3 regions of the Ochrobactrum sp. AP1BH01-1 genome follow, and region 3 is predicted to be linked to each of the others. Evidence: predicted binding sites of a transcription regulator. Region 3 holds the regulator's gene; each other region holds the start of a gene.
What was found. The regulator PhoB, encoded in region 3, activates phosphate uptake and scavenging genes when phosphate is short. The targets are predictions, from matches to a motif close to TGTCATNNANCTGTCAT.
Positions count from the first base shown of each region.

Region 1 (5,785 bases), on a different contig from region 3:
CAACGACCATGGCACCTATCCGTTCGTGACGTCTTCCAACACGGTTGCCGGTCAGGCTGCCGCCGGTTCGGGTCTTGGCCCGACGGCCATCGGCTATGTGCTGGGCATCACCAAGGCCTATACGACCCGCGTGGGCGAGGGGCCTTTCCCGACCGAACTCAACGACGAGATTGGCGAGTTCCTTGGCACCAAGGGCCATGAGTTCGGCGTGGTGACAGGTCGCAAGCGCCGTTGCGGCTGGTTTGACGCCGTGATCGTGCGCCAGACGGTTCGTACTTCCGGCATCACCGGCATCGCGCTCACCAAGCTCGACGTTCTCGACGGTCTGGATGAGATCAAGATTTGCGTTGCGTATGAACTCGATGGCAAGCGCATCGACTATCTGCCGTCCTCTATGGGCGCGCAGGCGCGCGTGAAGCCGATCTATGAAACCTTGCCGGGCTGGTCGGAAACGACCGCAGGTGCGCGTTCGTGGAACGATCTTCCGGCGCAGGCTGTCAAATATGTCCGTCACATCGAAGAACTGATCGGCGCGCCGGTGGCGATGCTCTCCACCAGCCCGGAACGCGAGGACACCATTCTCGTTACCGATCCATTCCACGACTGATAGCGTTTGGATCAAAGCTTGTTCGGAGTGGCCTTCCCCGAAGGCCACTCCAAATTCATTTGTATAGGCCGGTGAACCAGTATCAATGCGTCGCAACAGGGCGAATTTTGCCACTATTTTACCGCATCGTTTTGAAAGTCTTCGCTAAATCGTAGCCGGAGACTTTGCTTTCCCTTGATTATTGTGATTATTGAGACATTTATTGCATCCTGTGCTTATTGTTCATCTGGACGGGCGGAAACCGGGTAAGACGGAATGGCGGATTTTGTAGCGGTACTGAAAAAGACGATCGATGCGCAGACGGACAAGTCTCCTGAATTGCGCCAGCGCGTTTACGCGAAAGCGCGTGCCACGATCGAGCAGAAGCTTGTCACGGCAAATGCCTCGCAGGCTGTGGCTGTCCGCCAGCGCAATATTCTCGAAGATGCCATTGCCGAGGTTGAAGCCTTTTATGCGCCACCCGCCACAGCACCCGAGCCGCCGGTCGAGGATGCGCTGGACAATTTTCTGCAGGAGGCGAATCAGGATGCGGCAGCGCGCGCGCCGTCCCATGAGGACGATGACGCGCCCGCGTTCCCCAGCGCGCCGCACGACGAGCGTCGCGGCAGTCTCTCCGGCGAAGAGGACGACGCACCAGCTATTGCAGCCGAGCGCAGCGACGACTGGAAACTGGACCGCGCCAAGGAAAAGGCGCAGGCCCGTCGCAGCGAATATATCGAGCGCACCGCCAGGAAAGAGCAGCGTTCCTACAAGGGCCTGATTGCGGCTCTGGTTGCCGTCCTGGTCCTTGGCGGCGCCGGTTACGCGGTCTGGGCCAACAAGGACAAGATTCAGGAACTGGCCTCGAGCCTCGGGCGCAGCGATGCGCCTTCAACGGGTTCTGATACCCAAACACATCCTGAAGGCACGACGCCGCCAGCCGACACCAATACCGCGACGACCGGCGGCGAACAGACGCCGGAACAACCGCAACAGCCTGCGGGCGAGCCGAAGATGACCCAGCGGCTTATGCCGGACGGCAGCGAAACCGATAGCGGGCCAGCCGGTGGCGCGAATGGCATCGGCGAGGGCACGTCCACAGCCGCTTCCACCCCTGCGCCTGTCGAAACGAACACGCAGAGCGGCGCGCAACCGGGGCAGAACCAGACGGTCGCCGTCGGCCAGCAGGCGCTTCTCTATGAAGAACGCGGCGGCGCCGGGTCGGATTCGGTCGAGCGCGGCAATGTGGTCTGGTCGACCATCGAGGAAAGCCCGGAAGACGGCCAGCCAGCCCAGCCCGCCGTGCGCGCAACCGTTACGATGCCGACCAGCAAGGTCGAGTTGAAAATGACCATTCGCAAGAATACGGATCAATCCATTCCGGCGAGCCATCTGATCGAAATGGTCTTCACCGTGCCTGAAGGCTTCTCCGGTGGTGCGGTGGATAATGTGCAGCGCGTCACCTTCAAGGATACGGAGCAGGCAGCGGGCAATCCGCTGATCGCCGTGCCGTCGAAGATCGGCGACAATTTCTTCATCGTATGGCTGAACGATGCCCGCACCGCGCAGGATACCAATCTGTCCCTGATGCGCCGCCTGCAGTGGATCGATATTCCGATCTCCTACCGCAACGGTCGCCGCGGCCTCATCAGTCTTGAAAAGGGCGTGCCGGGCGAGAAGGCGTTCAACGACGTGCTGGGCGCGAATTGATCTTCTTGCGAAACGAAAAAGGCCGCTTCGAGCGGCCTTTTTGTTTGGTCGCGATCAGGGATCGCGGTTACTTCTTCTCGGCGAAAGCCTTGATGGCCTTGGCGATTTCGTTCTGCGCGGCTTCCGCACTGTCGAAACCCGCCAGTTCAACGACCTTGCGGCCTTCCGGCAACTGCTTGTAGACGCGGAAGAAGGCTTCAAGGCGCTGCTGTTCGATCTTCGGAAGATCGGTGATTTCCTTGATGTTGTCATAGGTCGGATCGATGTCCGTGGTCGGGACCGCGACGATCTTGTCGTCCTGATCGCCGCCATCGATCATCTTCAGGACGCCGATGGGACGAACCTTGATGATTGCGCCGGGAACAATCGGCTCGCGGGTATAGATCAGCGCGTCGAGCGGGTCGCCGTCGCCGGCAAGCGTGCTGGTGATCGAGCCGTAATTGGCCGGATAGATCACAGGCATGGACTGGTAGCGGTCGACGACGATATGGCCGGTCTTGTCGTCGATTTCATATTTGGTGAAGCTGCCTTGCGGGATTTCGATGGCCGTGAAGAACTCCTTCCCGTCCTGCTCCTTCTGCGGGTAATCGAGGAAGGAGACATATTCGGAAGCAGATGCGGCAGTGGCAGCGGTAAGCGCAAGAGCTGCGGCGAGCAGGAGCTTTTTCATGGGATGACCTTCAGGCTTGGTTGGAACACGCCTTCGTCCCTAAAGCCAATCCATTACAGTTGTTTGACGGTTTTATATCGGTTGGATGACAGCCGCTGCGAAAAGCCGCCGGCGATACTCAGCCGGGCGGATGCCGATCTTCTGGCGGAAGGACGACGGAGCGTATGGGCGCTTCCAAAGCCGACCGCAGCGGCAATATCGTCAATGTCTGCTTCTCCTTGAGAAAGCAGTTCCTTAGTCGCCGCTATCCGCTCCATCGGGCGCAGCGCCGGTTGCCTCGGCAAAGCGCCGCGGGAATGTCCGCGGACTGGATCACGAGGGATTTGAACTCGCGAAAGGCGAGGCGGATCAGTAACGTTCAAATAAATACTGCCGCAAATGGTCTCCCATTTTGCGGCAGTAAAATTGCATGCTGATTATATCAGTTTCAGGCGTGCGCTTCCTCGACATGGTTCAGTGCCTTCTGCTGCTTGAAAGCTGCGGCCTTGACGGCCGCCTGCACCTTTTCAAACGCACGCACCTCGATCTGGCGCACACGCTCGCGGCTGATGCCGAATTCGCCGGAAAGATCTTCCAGCGTCATCGGATCTTCCGACAGGCGACGCGCCTCGAAAATCCGGCGTTCGCGGTCGTTCAGCGTATCCATCGCCTGTTCGAGCATGGAGCGGCGGTTGTCCAGCTCGTCCTGTTCGATGAGGACCTGCTCCTGGCTGCTGCTGTCATCGATAAGCCAGTCCTGCCATTCGCCCGATTCGCCTTCCGAAGCGCGCAGCGGCGCATTCAGCGAAGCGTCACCGGACAGACGGCGGTTCATGGAAACCACTTCGTCTTCGCTGACATTGAGCTTGGTCGCGATCTGCTTGACCTGATCGGGGTTGAGATCGCCGTCATCAAGCGCCTGGATCTTGCTCTTCATCTTGCGCAGATTGAAGAACAGGCGCTTCTGATTGGCGGTCGTGCCCATCTTCACAAGGCTCCACGAGCGCAGGATATATTCCTGGATCGAGGCCTTGATCCACCACATGGCATAGGTGGCAAGGCGGAAACCGCGTTCAGGCTCGAAACGCTTCACGGCCTGCATGAGACCGACATTGCCTTCCGAGATGACTTCACCGATCGGCAGGCCATAGCCGCGATAACCCATGGCGATCTTGGCCACGAGACGCAGATGGCTCGTCACCAGCTTGTGGGCGGCCTTGGGGTCGGTATGTTCGTGATAACGCTTGGCCAGCATGTATTCTTCCTGCGGCTCAAGCATGGGAAAACGTCGGATTTCTTCCAGATAACGGGTAAGACCGCCGTCACCTGACGTGATGCTTGGGAGATTCATCTGGGCCATAGAGCACCCTCCTTTATGATTTCAGGTTCCCGTTTGGCGAACCTGTCGCGGGGGCTGCCTCCTGCACTTCCCTCTCGCGAGCCTCCATATATAGGCATGATTTTGGCGAAAACACGATCCTTTAACTCATGAAACAATCTGTCACTACAATGTGAACGCCGCTTAAAGCCAAAGGTTGCGCTAGCAATTTGAAATGAAATGTTTTTGTGGTGAGAGAGCGGCTTGCACCGCAACCGCGCCCCCGATCTTGATGACGGAAGAGCCGATTTTTATCAGCGATCCATCCTTCGGCCAACCATGATAGTTGCCAGTATTATATAGAGTGCTTCCGGAAATTTTCCAGAAGGTGCTCCATATCTTCCGGCACTGGCGCTTCAAAACGCATCAGTTCCCCGGTGGCCGGATGGGTGAAGGCGAGCAGCCATGCGTGCAATGCCTGACGGTGAAAGCCGCGCACGGCCTCTTTCAGCGGTTCCGGCAGCTTGTTGGCCTTGGTCTTGTAGGCGCTGCCATAATCCATGTCGCCGACAAGCGGATGGCCGATATGCGCCATATGCACGCGAATCTGGTGGGTGCGTCCTGTCTCCAGGCGGCATTCGACCAGCGAGGCCAGTGCGGTGGCATCTTCGCGGGGACCGAATTTTTCAACCGTCACATAATGGGTGATGGCGTGGCGGGCATCCTCGCGCTCTTCATTGACCACGGCCTGCTTGGTGCGGTCGCGATGCGAGCGCCCGAGATGCGCGTCTATGTAGCCCTGCGGGCGCTCCGTCATGCCCCAGACAAGTGCGAGATAGGCGCGCTCCAGATCGCCGGTGCGGCCATGGTCGGCAAACTGTTCGCTCAGATGCCGGTGCGAAAGATCGTTCTTGGCAACGACCATGACGCCGCTCGTATCCTTGTCGAGCCGGTGGACGATGCCGGGACGGCGGATTCCGCCGATGCCCGACAAGCTATCGCCACAATGATATATGAGGGCATTGACCAGTGTTCCCGTCCAGTTGCCGTTGCCGGGGTGAACGACAAGCCCGGCGGGCTTGTTGATCACGATGAGATCATCGTCCTCGTAAAGAATATCGAGCGGTATGTTCTCGGCGATCGGCTCTGCTGGCTCCGGCTCGGGCAGCACGATGGCGATTGTCATGCCTTCGCGCAGCTTCTGCTTGGTTTCACGGGCGGGCGCGCCGTCGATGGTCACATGGCCGTCGGCAATAAGGGACTGAACGCGGCTGCGCGAGAGTTCCGGCCCCAATGCTGCGGCCAGCCACTGGTCGAGACGCTTGCCGGTGGCATCGGAGTCGGTCGTAAGCTCTTTCACTCGTGTCTTCCTCTGTGAGAGCGGCTCTGTCTTAACGAAATCGTCAGAACTGCTCTGTCTCTTGATTTTACCGCATTTATGCGGCGTCAAATGTTTCCATTTGGCTGCAAAATGCTCTATCACGCGCCACACGCCGTAACATGGCGCAGTTCGAACCGGAGT
Region 1 is NZ_JAGPOU010000006.1:40,498-46,282, reverse strand. It holds gene J9800_RS19995 (adenylosuccinate synthase) at 1-607, shown strand, start outside; gene J9800_RS19990 (transcriptional regulator) at 863-2,296, shown strand; gene J9800_RS19985 (inorganic diphosphatase) at 2,364-2,966, opposite strand; gene rpoH (RNA polymerase sigma factor RpoH) at 3,394-4,305, opposite strand; gene J9800_RS19975 (RluA family pseudouridine synthase) at 4,619-5,785, opposite strand, start outside.
Region 1: a site for PhoB is predicted at 3,041-3,057, ahead of J9800_RS19985 (inorganic diphosphatase). Genes of this name have one in related genera too.

Region 2 (5,785 bases), on a different contig from region 3:
GCCCACCGCGAAATAGAGGTTCTTGCCTGTCAGTTTCGCCAGTTGCTGCAGGCGGCCTTCGGGACGGTCCGAAATCAGATCGGCAAGATCGCCGGGAACCACCAGCGCAATGCCGTTTTCTTCCTCGCGCCAGACAAGGCGCGGAATGACGCCCGGCATCGAAGCCGACAGAAGGTAGACCACGCGCAGAAGCGCCCCGAGCAGCTTCGCCCTTTCGCGCAGGCGCGGCGTGGCGAGTTGCACGATCTCCGGCGCGATCTCATCCTCGATCAGCCCCTCGTGACGGTAATAATTGGCGAGCGCCATGAAAGAACGTCCCGCATGGTCGATACCGCCGAACGAGCCGTGAGCGATGATGTTCAGCGCCTGCGAGCCGCGATAGTCGGGATGCGCGCGCCAGCTTATATCGGCCACAAGGCAGGCTGCCTGCCTGTAGCGCGCCTCGTCGTCGGTTTCGTCAAACCCCAGGACCGGCAGGGACAATGTCGTCCACGTCGCCAGTTCACGAGCATGGCGCGGAGAACGTGAGCGCAAAATGGAAAACTCGTCCGCCGAAGCCAGCAGCGGATCGAGAAGCTGTTCGTTCTTGGGCAGGAGCGAATAAAGATAGCCTTCGCGCACGCCGAGCGCCGAGAAAACGATCTTGGAAGGCTTCATCAGACGGATCGTCTCCAGCAGCACCGTGGCGCCATAAGACAAAAGCTGGCGGCGATTCTTGGAAACCGCCTCGATGCCGCGCATCGTGTCGAGATTTCCCTTGGCGACTCGCTTCAGGAAGCTTTGCGCTTCCACCGGGTTCATCTCGTAGCCGTGCATGACGTGCAGCGGATAGTTCTTCGCCGTCATATGCAGCTTGGCAAGGTTACGCCACGTGCCGCCGACCGCATAGAAAACCTGGCCCTGATGGGCTTTCAGAAGCGTCGCCTTCGCCAGTTCGGTGCGCGCAATCTTCGTTGCCTCTGGCAGCCGTCCATCGGACATATCCTGCAAACGCAGACCGCCGAGCGGCAAGGTAATCCCCTCGCCCACCTCGTGGTCATCCACGGCGACCAGTTCGAGACTGCCGCCGCCAAGGTCGCCAGTCACGCCCTTCGGCTTGTAGAAGCCGGAAATGATGCCGAGCGCCGAATAATAGGCTTCTTCCTTGCCGGAGAGCACTTCGATATGGCGACCGAGAATGGCTTCCGCCTGTGCGATGAAGTCCGGGCCGTTTTTCGCTTCGCGCGCGGCAGCGGTGGCCAGCGCATGAATGGAAACCGCGCCAGCCTGTTCCGCCAGAGCGCGAAAACGCTTCAGCGCGCGCAGCGCCGCCTCAACGGATTTCTCGTTGAGCTTGCCGGTCTTCGCGAGGCCTTTTCCGAGGCCGCATAAAATCTTTTCGTTGAAAAGCACCGTCGGAGAACGGACGATGCCTTCATAGATGACGACACGGATCGAGTTCGAGCCAATGTCGATGACCGCAACGGGCTTCAGTCCCTTGAGGCGGCCTTGTGCTACAGCTGGACTCATGCAGTCGTTTTTCTTTCCGCCTGCGCACGCTTGCGATGCGCGATAAGGCGGGGGGCCGAAGACTTCAGCGACTTTCCGCGACCCGACAGACTAGGATTGGTCATGAAATATTCCTGCGCGTTGAAAGCTTCCTCTCCTTCTTCTTTTTCTATCCGGCGAGAGGTGCCGTCCGCAAGTAGCTGATAGCTCTGTTGGTTATCAATTATGTTGGCAAACATGATTTGCGACAGGATTTGCTGATGCACCGTGGCATTTGTGATCGGAACGAGGGTCTCCACGCGGCGATCCAGATTGCGCGGCATCATGTCGGCGGAGCCGATATAGACGATGGCCTTGTCGGACGGCAGGTCATTGCCGTTTCCGAAGCAGAAAATGCGGCTATGTTCCAGAAAACGCCCGACAATCGACTTGGCGCGAATATTGTCGGAAAGCCCCGGAACGCCCGGACGCAGGCAGCAGATGCCGCGCACGACGAGATCGATCTGCACGCCGGCCTGGCTCGCCATGTAGAGTGCGTCAATTATCTGTGGATCGACCAGCGCATTCATCTTCATCCAGATCGCCGCCGGACGTCCGGCCTTCGCATGGGCGACCTCGTCCTCAATGTGTTTCAGAATGCGGGCGCGCAGCGTGAAGGGTGAAATCGCGATCTTCATCTCCTCGGCAGGCTGGGCGTAGCCGGTGATGAAATTGAAGATATGCGCCACATCGCGGGCAATATCCGCGTCTGACGTGAAGAACGACAGATCGGTATAGATGCGCGCCGTGATCGGGTGATAATTGCCGGTGCCAAGATGCACATAGGAACGCAGCTTCTGGTCTTCGCGGCGCACGACAAGCGACATTTTAGCGTGTGTTTTCAACTCGATGAAGCCGAACACCACCTGAACGCCAGCGCGTTCCAGATCGCGGGCCCAGCGGATGTTTGCTTCCTCATCGAAGCGGGCTTTCAGCTCGACCAGCGCCGTCACCGACTTGCCAGCTTCGGCTGCATCGACCAGCGCGCGCACGATCGGGCTGTCGTTTGAGGTGCGGTAAAGCGTCTGCTTGATGGCCAGCACGTCCGGGTCGGCTGCGGCCTGCCGCAGGAACTGCACCACCACGTCGAAGGATTCATAGGGGTGATGGACCACGATGTCCTTTTCGCGAATCGCAGCGAAGCAGTCGCCGCCATGTTCGCGAATACGTTCCGGAAAGCGCGGGTTGTAGGATACGAATTTGAGGTCTTCACGCGGGATCGAAACGATCTCCGAAATCATGTTCAGCGCCAGCAGTCCTTCGTGCACGCTGATCCGGTTTTCAGAAACGCCCAGTTCCGTCGCGACGAAGATGCGCAAAGCTTCCGGCATTTCACCGTCGAACTCGATGCGGATCACCTGACCGCGGCGGCGGCGCTTCAGCGCTGTCTCGAAGAGGCGAACCAGATCTTCCGCCTCTTCCTCGACTTCGATATCGCTGTCGCGGATGATGCGGAACGTACCGGCACCACGCACCTCGTAACCGGGGAACAGCCGCCCGATGAACAGGCTCACTGCATCCTCGATGGTGATGAAGCGGTAGTCATTGGCCTGATCCGTCGGCAACTGAATAAAGCGTTTCAGCGCAACCGGGATGCGCAGGAGCGCCGTCATCGGATGATTATCGGCGCGCCGCGCAAGCTGCAAAGCGATGGAGAAGCCCAGATTGGGGATGAAAGGGAACGGATGCGCCGGATCGATGGAAAGCGGCGTCAGGACCGGGAAAATCGTTTCGAGGAAGTGGTTTTCAAGCCATTCCTTTTCCGGTTTTGAAAGCGCGGACGGGCGGACGATCTCGATGCTTTCCTGTTCCAGCTCCTCACGCAAGGCGCGCAGGCGCTGCTGCTGCTCTTCCTGCAAGCGGCTTACTTCGTCGAGAACGAAATCGAGCTGTTCTTGCGGCGTGCGTCCATCGGCACTGCGCATCGCCACGCCGGCGCGAACCTGCGCTGCAAGACCGGCGATACGGACCATGAAGAATTCATCGAGGTTGGCGGCGGAAATGGACAGGAAGCGGAGGCGTTCGAGCAAGGGCTGGCGCATGTTCGCGGCTTCTTCGAGAACGCGCCGATTGAACTGCAGCCAGGAAAACTCGCGGTTCACGAAGCGGTCGGCGCTCTGCATCAGCTCGCCGTTCAAAGCTTTGTGAACGTCAGGGGCCGCGTCCATATCGGGGAGGACGTTTGGGTTGGGGGCTAGTCCGGCTGTCATCTCGTGTGTCCCGCCTTCGGTCACGCTGGGGGTTTCGCTCGCCATAACGCTGTTTTCGCTCATGTTTCCTGTCCCGACCGCCACCGGAACGTTCCGGCTCCGTCTGTCTGTTTCTCCGCGCATCCTGATCGAAAACTGCTTCGCACTTTTCTGGACGCTCGATAAGCCTATGGCTGTCATATGACAGTTTGATAGCAAATAGCTTGAAATGTCCTCAGAATTGATGAAAACGCTTCCGGAAACAAGACTTTCGCGGTACAGGCATGCCAATGTCTATGCATGATCTTGCCCGGCAACCGGTGCAAGTCCATGCCCATACCGCCCATCGACCAGAACCGGAGCATGTTATGTCCGATCACATCATTCCTCACTTTCAGAACGACGCCGGCCATGCGGCCATCGAAATCGGCGTGAAGGAATTCATGTGCGTCGGTGCAAACCCGCCTTTCGATCATCCGCATGTGTTTCTCGACATGGGTGATGAAAGCGAAGTCGTTTGCCCGTATTGCTCGACGCTTTATCGCTACAATGCAAAGCTTCATGCCGACGAAACCGTTCCGGCTGGCTGCGTTTACGAAGCGCCCGCTGATAAGGCTGCTTAATCTAAGCGGCCTTACGGGGCTGAATGCCGGATGATCTCATCGACATGAGCAAAGGGCGTATATTGATTGCCGGAGCTGGCGTTGCCGGTCTTTCGGCGGCATTGGAGCTTGCGGCGCGCGGCTGGAATATCCGGCTCATCGAAAAGGCCGAGAGCCTTTCGGAAGTCGGCGCTGGTCTGCAACTTGCTCCCAACGCAATGCGTCATCTGGAACGGCTCGGCGTTGCCAGCCGCCTCTCCGCACAAGCCGTCACGCCGCAAGCGCTCTACCTCATGGACGGGCGCAAGGCGCGCCCGCTGATGGAAATGAAGCTCGGCGACAAGGCCTATGAGCGCTGGCACCATCCCTATGTCGTCTGTCATCGCGCCGACCTGCAATCGGCACTGCTCGATGCCTGCCGCGAACAGCCCGGCATCGAGATCAGCCTTGGCGCTGAAATCACAAGCCATCGCGTCGAAAACGGGACCGTTGCAGCCACCATCCGCCATGGAAATTCCGAACACCCCGCCGACGCCGCCTATCTGATCGCCTGCGATGGTGTCTGGTCGGCGGAACGGTCCAAGGCAGGTTTCAGCAAGGCACGGTTCAGCGGCCATATTGCATGGCGCACAACCCTTGCCGCCAGCGCCCTGCCCGCTTCCTTCCTCAACGCCATGCCGGAACGCAAAGCCGTCTCCGCCTGGCTCGGCAACAAGGCGCATTTCATCGCCTATCCGGTCAAGGGCGGCAGTTTCTTCAACTTCGTCGCCATCACGACAGGCGAAAACCCCGGCGAGGTCTGGTCCAGAACCGGCGACCCGGCGCGTCTGCGATCCATCTATGCCGACTGGGGCGCACCCGTTCGCGACGTAGTCGCGACTACGGATGAATGGACCTACTGGCCGCTTTTTGAAATGGCGGACGCGCAATTTGTCGGTCCGGCCCGCACCATTTTTCTCGGCGATGCCTCACATGCGGTCACGCCTTTTGCGGCGCAGGGCGCGGCCATGGCAATCGAGGATGCGGCAGCACTGGCGCAAGCGCTCGACGGAAGCGACCGCGAAGCCGGGCTGAAGCGTTTCGATGCCGCCCGCAAAGCGCGGATCGCGGCGGTTGCCAAACGCGGCCAGTTGAACAGGTTCGCCTATCACGCAACCGGCATTTTCGCGCTTGGCCGCAACACGCTCTTCGCCATGCGCAGCCCGGACAGTTTCCTTAAGGATCTGGACTGGCTTTATGGCTATGACGCGGTCGCGGCCATAGGGGATTAAGCCGCGTCGCGCGCGGCTTCCAGCGTCGCAATATCGATCTTGACCATCTTCATCATGGCATCCGCAACGCGCTGGCGCACGTCTGGCGGACCATCCTGCAAAGTATCCAGCAGCATGTCAGGAACGATCTGCCACGGCAAACCGTATTTATCCGTCAGCCAGCTGCATTCCATCGGCGAGCCGCCTTCCAGCAGCT
Region 2 is NZ_JAGPOU010000003.1:747,339-753,123, reverse strand. It holds gene ppx (exopolyphosphatase) at 1-1,509, opposite strand, end outside; gene J9800_RS14295 (RNA degradosome polyphosphate kinase) at 1,506-3,737, opposite strand; gene J9800_RS14290 (zinc-finger domain-containing protein) at 4,085-4,339, shown strand; gene J9800_RS14285 (FAD-binding protein) at 4,384-5,589, shown strand; gene J9800_RS14280 (VOC family protein) at 5,586-5,785, opposite strand, start outside.
Region 2: a site for PhoB is predicted at 3,907-3,923, ahead of J9800_RS14295 (RNA degradosome polyphosphate kinase). Genes of this name have one in related genera too.

Region 3 (5,785 bases):
GGCGTCGTAAACACTTCTTCCGTCGGGATGTTCGGATTGCAGGTAATTCCGTTTTTCGCGGTGGAGGCCCCGCCGTGCCACTCATGGCCATCGGCGAGCCCCACCGTCAGGTCGGTATTCGGACCCTTGAAATGCAGGGCGCGGTAAGCCTTGCCGTTCAGGAAACGGGTGCGGGTGCGAAGCGCTGCGTTATGTGCCGCCCAGGCACCGACCGGATCGTCGACGTCCACGCGCGAAGCCGCAAAAATCGCATCGGCCAGCTTGCGGGTCGCAACATCCTCCGGTTCGTTCGGAAACATGAGCTTCGCCCATGCCGGGTTGGGATAGGAGACGATGTTCCAGTTGATGTCGAAACCCGCGATCTTTTCCAGTGCCGGCTGATAAGCCTTCGAATTGGCTCGGTTGGCGCGGGAAACCTTGGCGGGGTCCTGGCTGGAGAGAAGCATCGGATTATCGGCTGCGATAGCCAGACGGGCAGCGCCGTCCGAATAGGCCTTTGCCATGCCTTCATAGAGCCAGTTTGCGGCGCGGTCGAAGCTCGCATCGGCTGCGTTCTCGTAACGGGCGAGCGTCATTTCGTCATCCGCGAAGAATGGCGTTACCAACCCGGCTCCGGCCTTGTAGGCATGTTTGGCGATGAGCCGGACCAGCGGCAACGCGACGACGGGTGCCGTAATGACGAGATCCTGCCCCTCGCGCAATTGCAGACCGACACGAACGGCGACTTCCGCAAGACGTTCGAGTTTCACCGGATCGATGACTGGATTCAGCTGTTCATGAGCCATGGGTGGAAGACCTCTTTGGATATGGAATCACCGGCAGTTTATCAGACGGCATAATTTCACCACCTTTTTTCCTGCCTTTTACGCTATAGTATTCTTGCGGTCAGTTGCAGAGAAAGCAGAAAGCAATGAATAAGAAAGTGCTTATCTTACTGGGCGTTACCGGTGTTCTGGCCGGCTGCGTGACGATGACGCCCGAACAGCGTCGCGCAGCAGACGAGCAGACTTGCCAAAGCTATGGTTTCAAACCCAGGACCGACGCTTTCGCCAACTGCCTCATGCGGCTCGACCTCGATCGCAGGGCCGACAGGCGAGCGTGGCAGAACCAGGCCGATTTCTATGATGCTCCGATGGTCATCTACCGTCCAGTCTACCGGCCCTGACACCTTCGCTGAAAACGACTGCTGCCCTGAAAGCAAAACGCCGGTCTGGTTGAACGAGACCGGCGTTGCAGATTGTCGATTGTAAAAGCGCTGATTATAGCGGCGCTTCCGGCCGGTCCTGAGACAGGAGAAGCGCGCCGATCGCGTCGGCCTGCTTCTGGCTTGCGAGGGCATAACCGAGCGAAGCCGATTGCGGAGCAGAAGTATCGAACTGCGACTGGTAGGAGGCCACCTGCACGGGCTGCTGCTCCTCTCGAGCCGCCGCAATACCGCGATGACGGGCCAGACGGTCACCACGAGCCTGTGGACCGGCACCGGTATTCTGTTCTGCGTCCTGAGCCTTTGCAGCTTCTGCGAGCGCCACCTGAACGGTTGGCTCTGTTCCCGGAACCGGACCAGTCTGCGGCAGGGTCACGTCGTAGGATGCATCCTGCGGAACGGAAGGCGATTGCGGTGAATAGGCGAGAGCAAGGTTGTATGGTTCCTGCGGGACCGGATTTTGCAGCGAGCCGTCGCGATTGCGCTTTTCGTAGAAGGAATTGCCGCCAGCAACGAGCACATAGTGCATGTTGTTGTATGGGAACCTCAGGCCCGCCGTGTGGAAGAACATGGCGTTCTTGAGCTTTGGATGACGCTGGCCCTTCAACACTGCGTCGGCAGTGGCCTGAACATCGGGCAGCGCTTTGGAATCCATCTTGCGGGTGAGAACACCGGGCGCGAACTGGTTCTTCTGGCCGACGACGCCGCAAATCGTATCAGGATACCGGCCCGATGCGAGACGGTTCATGACGACGGTGCCGACAGCGAGAAGCCCATCGGAACTCGAACGGTTGGACTCGAAGAACATTGCGCGTTCAAGGCATTCCTTGTCACGTGCCGTGTAGGTATAGGTCTTCACGCCATTGACGGACTTGACATGGCTTGCCGCCATCTTTTCCGAATTGGCTTTTCCCGTGTTTCCGGTCGTCGTACAGCCGGTGACCGCGAAAAGCGCGACCAGCAGCCCGATAAGAACGGGCAATTTCCACTTCGCGGCGCGCGTCAATGGCTCAATCTCATGTTAGGACCCTTAACTGATCCAGTCATCCACTCAGGCGAATACATCTGAAACGATGCATGCGAATGTCTGACTGCGGTGCAAGTCAAAGAGGACGAAGATCAAAAATCACACGCCCTACTGTCGCTCAATCGAATTCAAGGTTTTGGAATTTTTAGGCCAAAAAAAGGCGAAGGGTCAAATCCCAACGATGATGGAAGCGGTTGGACAGCCCGCAAACAATTTCGAATCGATAATGCGAATATGCCTACAACCCCTTAAAATATATTAATAATTTCTTAACGGGAATTGCGAATTCAGGTAAGATATTGATTTCATGGGATTCAAATTCTTTCAATACACGCCTTATCGCTGCCTTAATTCGCTTCTTCTTGGACAGTTTTTCAATCCACATTCCCAGTGCTTGAAATGATCTGCGGAAATTCTGTTTCCCGTGGGTTCCGCCTATCCCTTTCAACTTTGGAGACACATTTGTAACAACGTGTGAAATCGGGTGACTGGCGCCGGTTTTCGGCCATGCCAATGCGAATCGGGTCAGCGAACCGCGTGAGTGATCACCAGCAAGACGACCCGCCACGAGGGACGTGGCGGGCCGATCAAGAGCTGTATTTGAGAGTTTGAATGACTGTGTCGATCAACCGAAAGAATAACCGGCGCCGCGAACGGTGCGGATCGGATCGAGCGCACGACCGACATTGATCGCCTTGCGCAGCCGTCCGACATGGACGTCCACCGTGCGATCATCCACATAGATGTCGGGCCCCCAAACGCCATCCAGAAGCTGGCTGCGCGAGAAGACACGGCCAGGCGACATCATGAAATATTCGAGCAGCCGGAATTCCGTCGGTCCGAGACGGACCTCCTTTTCCTTGCGGTAAACACGATGCTGCTGACGGTCGAGAACAAGATCGCCCACTTTCAGCACATGGGAGAGGATACTCGGATTGGACCGGCGCAGCATCGCCTTGACGCGCGCCAGAAGTTCCGGCGTTGAAAATGGCTTTACGACATAATCATCAGCGCCGACGCTCAAGCCGCGAACACGTTCGCTTTCCTCGCCCCGCGCCGTCAGCATGATGATCGGCAGGCGTTCGGTTTCCGGCCATTGGCGCAAGCGGCGGCAAAGCTCGATGCCCGAAACACCCGGCAGCATCCAGTCGAGGATGAGCAGATCCGGCACATTCTCGCGCAATGCGATTTCGGCCTCGTCGCCGCGCAGCATTGTATCGACCTGGTAGCCCTCTGCTTCAAGATTGTAGCGAAGCAGAACGCTCAGCGCCTCTTCGTCTTCTACCACAGCGATTTTGGGTGCCTGTGACATCCAGTATTTCCCTATCCAAATTCGGCGGGCGGTGGATACAATCCCCCCAATCGACCGCGTGCCGCCGCGCTATTCACACATTCTCAACCGCAGGACTCCGAGGTCCGGTCGGATGCAGTTCAGGGTTTACGCGCCTCATCCACGACAATACCGTGGCTCAGGTCTTCCTTGGGTCGCTCAGCCGGCATTTGCAGGCCGGTCACGATGTAATAAACGGTTTCCGCGATATTGGTCGCATGGTCGCCTATGCGCTCGATATTCTTGGCGCAGAACAGAAGATGCGTGCAGGCGGAGATATTGCGCGGATCTTCCATCATGTAGGTAAGCAGTTCTCGGAACAGCGACGTATACATGGCATCAATCTCGTCATCGCGGTCGCGAACGACGTTGATCTGCTGCACCGAACGCGATGCATAAGCGTCGAGAACGTCTTTCAGCTGGGTCAGTGCCAGTTCGGCCAGCGTTTCCAGACCGCGATAGAGCTTTACCGGCTGGCGCGATTCCGAAACGGCAGCAACACGCTTGGCAATGTTCTTGCCGAGATCGCCGACGCGCTCCAGATCGGCTGAAATACGGATCGAGCCGATGATCTCGCGCAGGTCCACGGCCATGGGCTGGCGCTTGGCGATGATCATCACGGCCTTGTCGTCGATCTCGCGTTCGCTGGCATCCAGAATGAGATCGTCGGAGATGACGCGCTGTGCGAGCGCATTGTCCGCATTGACGATAGCGGTGACCGACTGCTCGACCATGCGTTCTGCATGTCCGCCCATTTCGGCGATCTTGTGGGTGAGAAACTTCAATTCCTCATCATAGGAGCGAACGGTATGCTGAGACGGCATAGTAAGACCTCGTAATATAAATTGCGGGGAAGCCGCACTGTCTGTTGAGCGCAGTTCCGGATCAGCCGAAGCGTCCGGTGATGTAATCCTGCGTGCGCTTTTCGGTCGGCGCGGTGAACATGGTTTCCGTGTCGCCCACTTCCACCAGATTGCCGAGATGGAACATGGCCGTACGTTGCGAAACGCGCGCCGCCTGCTGCATGGAATGCGTGACGATCACGATGGTATAGTTCTGCCGCAATTCGTCGATCAGCTCTTCCACCTTTGCGGTTGCGATCGGGTCGAGCGCCGAGCACGGTTCGTCCATGAGGATGACTTCCGGGCTGACCGCAATCGCGCGCGCAATGCAAAGGCGCTGCTGCTGGCCGCCGGAAAGGCCTGTACCGGCATCGTGCAGACGATCCTTCACTTCCTCGAACAGGCTCGCCTTCTGCAAGCTCGTCACGACGATTTCCTCCAGATCGGTCTTGGTACGGGCAAGACCGTGGATGCGCGGACCGTAGGCCACATTTTCGAAGATCGACTTCGGAAACGGGTTCGGCTTCTGGAACACCATGCCGACGCGGGCCCGCAGTTCAACGACATCGATCTTCGGATCGTAAATGTCCTCATTGTCGAGCGTGATCTTGCCGCCAACCCTGCAACCTTCGATCGTATCGTTCATGCGGTTGAGCGAACGCAGGAAGGTAGACTTGCCGCAACCGGAAGGGCCGATCAGCGCCGTGACCATCTTTTCCTGGATATCCAGATCGACGTCGAACAGCGCCTGCTTCTCACCATAAAACACGCAGACCTTGTCGCCGCGCATCTTTATGGAACTGGCGTTGGCGTTCATTTTTTCTCCTACGGCTTTCTCGAGAGATCGTTCAGTCATCAGGTTCATAGCTTTCGACTCCCGTTTTACCAGCGGCGCTCGAAGCGGCGGCGCAGGATGATTGCTGCAATATTCATCACGGCAAGGAACAGAAGCAGGACGATGATAGCGCCTGACGTGCGTTCCACAAAGGCGCGTTCTGCTTCATTTGCCCACATATAGATCTGCACCGGCAGAGCGGTAGACGGGTCCATCGGCGTCGACGGTACGTCGGCAACGAAGGCCACCATGCCGATCAGGAGAAGCGGCGCGGTTTCACCAAGCGCATGGGCGAGACCGATGATCGTGCCGGTCAGGATCCCGGGTGCTGCAAGCGGCAGGACATGGTGGAACACCATCTGCGTTTTCGAAGCGCCAAGGCCGAGCGCCGCAGAGCGGATCGACGGCGGCACCGCACGAAGGGCAGCACGGGTCGCAATGATGATGGTGGGAAGCGTCATCAATGTCAGCACCAGACCGCCGACCAGCGAGGCGGAACGCGGCAGGCCGAAGAAGTTGATGAAGACCGCAAGCCCGAGGAGACCGA
Region 3 is NZ_JAGPOU010000005.1:282,653-288,437, reverse strand. It holds gene J9800_RS19210 (aminopeptidase) at 1-785, opposite strand, end outside; gene J9800_RS19205 (hypothetical protein) at 911-1,165, shown strand; gene J9800_RS19200 (cell wall hydrolase) at 1,260-2,210, opposite strand; gene phoB (phosphate regulon transcriptional regulator PhoB) at 2,857-3,543, opposite strand; gene phoU (phosphate signaling complex protein PhoU) at 3,663-4,385, opposite strand; gene pstB (phosphate ABC transporter ATP-binding protein PstB) at 4,447-5,220, opposite strand; gene pstA (phosphate ABC transporter permease PstA) at 5,286-5,785, opposite strand, start outside.